2 regions of the Streptomyces graminofaciens genome follow, and region 1 is predicted to be linked to the other one. Evidence: riboswitches for the same ligand, from Rfam matches in the RefSeq annotation. Region 1 holds a riboswitch; the other holds the start of a gene.
What was found. A riboswitch is a leader RNA that binds a small molecule or an ion and turns the genes downstream of it on or off. The one in region 1 is predicted to bind S-adenosylmethionine.
Positions count from the first base shown of each region.

Region 2: another riboswitch for S-adenosylmethionine. It lies ahead of thrC (threonine synthase); the one in region 1 lies ahead of SGFS_RS41330 (aminotransferase class V-fold PLP-dependent enzyme).

Region 1 is NZ_AP018448.1:9,396,849-9,399,237, forward strand. It holds gene SGFS_RS41325 (undecaprenyl diphosphate synthase family protein) at 1-636, shown strand, start outside; SAM riboswitch class IV at 979-1,095, shown strand; gene SGFS_RS41330 (aminotransferase class V-fold PLP-dependent enzyme) at 1,262-2,389, shown strand, end outside.
Region 2 is NZ_AP018448.1:6,330,840-6,333,228, reverse strand. It holds gene SGFS_RS27175 (glucosyl-3-phosphoglycerate synthase) at 1-934, opposite strand, end outside; SAM riboswitch class I at 1,066-1,223, shown strand; gene thrC (threonine synthase) at 1,241-2,389, shown strand, end outside.

The DNA of each region.
Region 1 (2,389 bases):
CTGCCGGACGGCATGCGCCGCTGGTCCATCGAAAACGGCGTCTCCCTCGACGAGGGCTACAAGGCGATGGCGGACAAGATCATCGAGTTCATCGGCTGGGCCAGAGAGGAAGGCATCACGACCCTCTACATCACGACCTCCTCCGCCGCGAACTTCAGCCGCCCCGAGTCCGCAGTGACAACGTTCTTGGACGCGTTCGACGATGTGGCGCGACGCTCTCACGCCAACTGCAACTTCTCGTTCTCCGGGTCGCTCGACCTAGTGCCCGACCGCTACCTCGAATCGCTGGAGGAAATACGGAAGGCGTCGGACACGGATTCCGAGTTCACGCTGCACTACATCATGGGAATGTCCCTCTCCCGCGAGATCATCGGAATCTTCAACAGGCTCAACGGGAAGATCCCGGCCATGACCGAGGAAATCCTGACCAGCAACGCATATGTCCCGGAACAGGTCGACTTCCTCATCCGTACCGGCGGGGCCGTCCGTATGTCGTCCTTCTTTCCCCTGATGTCCCCGTACGCCGAGCTGTACTTCTCCCCTCTTCTGTTCCCCGACATGACACGAGCCGACTTCGACACCGCGCTGAAGGACCTCCGGCAGCGAGAGCGGCGCTTCGGCGGCTACCCGGCGTGAGCCACAGTCATGCCGCGCGCGACGGTGGTGTCGCCTCGCGAGACGTTCAGGGGGACACCCGGCGGCGGGTGAGGCCGGCCAGCACGCAGACCGTTGCGCTGGTGCGTTTGCCGCTCTTCACGCAAGGGCCGGTGGCGGACGATCTTCGTGATGTGTGCGGCCTGTGCGGCGTGCGGGAATGAAAACCGCCTTGGGGTTGTGGGGGCGGGTACGGGTTGTGCACGGCTGCTCGCCCACTCACCCGCACCCGCCCCGCAACCTCATCCACCCGCGCCCTCCGTGTATCCCGCCATCCGGACAGAAGTTGCGGCGCGGCGATCACTTCACGTACGTTTTTCGGCAGGTCATGAGCGACAGCCAAAAGGCCCCGGCCGGCTGTCCGGCAACCCTCCGTCCGTGGCGGGGTGCCCCGGGTGAAGACCAGGTCGTAGGCAGAGAGGTCTACGGCAAGCGCGGACCCCTCGCGAAACCAGGGGTCCTGGGTCGTTCGAGGGAGCCTTCCGTGAGCAAGCGAATGCGATAGGGCCGCAGAGCCCCGCCTACGCATTTCACCCCTTCCCCTTTCCTGTGTCGTGGACATGTCGTCCGGCACGGTGATTCCGCCTGCTCTCACGGGAGTCCCCCCATGTCTGTCTCCACCCTTGTCGTCGACCAGTCCGTTTATTCCTCGCTGCCCGTTCTGGGAGGAGATGTCACCGTCCCGCTCGTCACCGGCGGTGAGGTCACCTACGCCGCGCTCGACTACGCCGCCAGCGCCCCGGCGCTGCAGCGGGTGTGGGACGACGTGGCGGCGTACGCCCCGTACTACGGGAGCGTGCACCGGGGCGCCGGATACCTGTCGCAGCTGTCCACGGATCTCTTCGAGAACGCCCGGAAGACCGTCGCCGAGTTCCTCGACTGCCGCGACGACGACCAGGTGGTGTTCACCCGGTCGACCACCGACTCGCTCAACCTCCTCGCCGCCGCGCTGCCCGCCGACTGCCAGGTCTTCGTTTTCGAGACCGAGCACCACGCCTCGCTGCTGCCGTGGCGTGACGCACGGGTGACGTACCTGGACGCCCCGCGCACGCCGCAGGAGGCCGTCGCTAGCCTGGAGGGCGCCCTCGCCGGCCGTGACCCGCGGGGGCCAGCGCTGGTGTGCGTCACCGGTGCCTCCAATGTCACCGGGGAGATCTGGCCGGTGCGCGAGCTGGCCGCCGCCGCGCACGCGCACGGCGCGCGGATCGTGCTCGACGCGGCCCAGCTCGCGCCCCACCACCCCGTCTCTGTGCGGGAGTTGGACGTGGACTGGGTCGCCTTCTCGGGGCACAAGCTGTACGCGCCGTTCGGGTCCGGCGTGCTCGCCGGGCGCGCCGACTGGCTGCGCGAGGCGGACCCGTATCTCGCGGGCGGCGGCGCCAGCCGCAAGGTGACCCGGCGTACGGACGGGGGAGTGGACGTCGAGTGGCACGAGACCGCCGCCCGCCACGAGGCCGGCTCGCCCAACGTCATCGGCGCCTACTCCATCGCCTCCGCCTGCAAAGCCCTCACCGGGACCGGGTTCGAGACGCTGGTCGCCCGTGAGCAGTACCTGATCGACACCGTCCGCGCCGGTCTTGCCGAGGTGCCCGAGGTCCGGGTCCTCTCGCTCTTCGGGGACGACGCCCCGCGCGTCGGCGTCATCTCCTTCGTCGTCGAGGGTTGGAACAGCTCCCACTTCGCCGCGGCTCTCTCCGCCGAGTACGGCATCGGCGTACGCGACGGCCTCTTCTGC
Region 2 (2,389 bases), 3.1 Mb from region 1:
TTCGTTGTACGTACTCCTCGATCTCCGCCATCGGCGGCCTCTCCTCCAGGTCCACCGAGTACGTGCGCGGCTCGAAACCGTCCTCCCCGCGCTCGAACTGGGTCAGTACCGGGCGGATCAGATGGCCGCGGGCCAGGCGGAGCTGGGCCGTGCGGTAGATCGCGGCGGACATGCGGCCGAGGGCCTGGCCGTCCTGGTGGCGGTGTTTGCGGACGCCGACGTCGACCTGCGCCAGGGCGTCGAGGCCCACGATGTGCAGCGAGTCGACCAGCATGCCCAGCTCCACGCCGTAGCCCACCGGGAACGGGAGCTGTTCCAGCAGGCCGCGGCGGGCCGCGTACTCGCCGCCGAGCGGCTGGACGAAGCCCGCGAGCTGCGGCCAGTGCATGTTCAGCAGGGGGCGGGCCATCAGTTCCGTCACCCGGCCGCCCTGGCCCGCGGCGGAGCCGAGCGGGCGGTCGTACATGGCCTTGACGAGGTCCACGCCGGGGTCGGTGAGCAGGGGGCCCACGATGCCGGAGACGAAGTCCGACGAGAACTCCCTCAGGTCCGCGTCGACGAAGCAGACGATGTCCCCGCGCGTGACCAGCAGGGAGCGCCACAGGACCTCGCCCTTGCCGGGGACGGCCGGGATGCGGGGGAGGATCTCGTCGCGGTGGACGACCGTCGCGCCGGCCGCCGCGGCGACCTGCGACGTACGGTCGGTCGAGCCGGAGTCGACGACGACGATCTCGTCGACGAGCGGGACCTGCTCCATGAGGTCATGACGGATGATCGCGACGATGTCGCCGACCGTCTCCTCCTCGTTGAGCGCGGGCAGGACGACGCTTACCGTCTGGCCGGTGGCGCGTTTGGCGGCCAGGATCTTGTGGAGCGGGCGATCGGTCACGGACCAGGAGCGGGTGCTCAGCCAGCGCTCGACTTCCTTCAGCACAGTGCGCGGCTCCTCTGCGTTCATCTCGCGGTTCGGACGGCTCTCTCAACTGTCCTGGCCTTCGGTTACAGTCTTGGACAACGCTGATGACCATCGCATGTCGATGTTCGTGTGCGCATACAACCGAATACCGCTCATCCAGAGGGGCAGAGGGATACGGCCCGATGAAGCCCCGGCAACCCTCCAGCCGGTCTCGTGAACGATCATTGACGATCGCACCGCGAGGCTCCCGGCTAGGGAAGGTGCCAAATCCGTCTCACGGCGAGATGCGTCGTGAGGAAGATGAGGAGAAAGGGCCTCGCCTCCATGGCTGCGCAGACTGTTGCAAGCACCACCGATTCCACAGTAGACCTCGGACCCGCCGCCGCCCTGAGCTGTCGCGAATGCGGTCACCGCGTCCCCCTCGGGCCCGTCTTCGCCTGTGAGGAGTGTTTCGGGCCGCTGGAGATCGCGTACGACTTCTCCGGCTACGACACCGAGGAGCTGCGCAAGCGGATCGAGTCCGGCCCCGCGAACATCTGGCGGTACGCGCCCCTCCTGCCGGTCCCGGCCGACGTGGCGACCAAGCCGAACATCAACCCCGGCTGGACCCAGCTCGTCAAGGCGGACAACCTGGCGGGCGCGCTCGGCGTCGACACCGGCAAGCTCTTCATCAAGGACGACTCCGGCAACCCCACCCACTCCTTCAAGGACCGGGTCGTCGCGCAGGCGCTCGAAGCCGCGCGTGCCTTCGGGTTCACCACCCTCTCCTGCTCCTCCACCGGCAACCTCGCCGGTGCCGTCGGCGCCGCCGCCGCGCGCGCCGGCTTCCGCTCGTGCGTGTTCATCCCGCACGACCTGGAGCAGGGCAAGGTCGTCATGGCCGCGATCTACGGCGGCGAGCTCGTCGGCATCGAGGGCAACTACGACGACGTGAACCGCTTCTGCTCCGAGCTGATCGGCGACCCGGCCGGCGAGGGCTGGGGCTTTGTGAACGTCAACCTCCGGCCGTACTACGCGGAGGGCTCCAAGACCCTGGCGTACGAGATCTGCGAGCAGCTCGGCTGGCAGCTGCCGGACCAGCTGGTGGTGCCCATCGCCTCCGGGTCGCAGCTGACGAAGATCGACAAGGGGCTCCAGGAGCTGATCAAGCTCGGGCTCGTCGAGGACAAGCCGTACAAGATCTTCGGCGCCCAGGCCGAGGGCTGCTCGCCGGTGTCCGTCGCGTTCAAGGCGGGCCACGACGTCGTACGGCCGCAGAAGCCGAACACGATCGCCAAATCGCTGGCGATCGGCAACCCGGCGGACGGTCCCTACGTCCTCGACATCGCTCGGCGGACCGGTGGGGCCGTGGAGGACGTGACCGATGAGCAGGTCGTCGACGCGATCAAGCTGCTGGCCCGGACCGAGGGGATCTTCGCGGAGACCGCCGGTGGTGTGACGGTGGGCGTGACGAAGAAGCTCATCGAGAGCGGT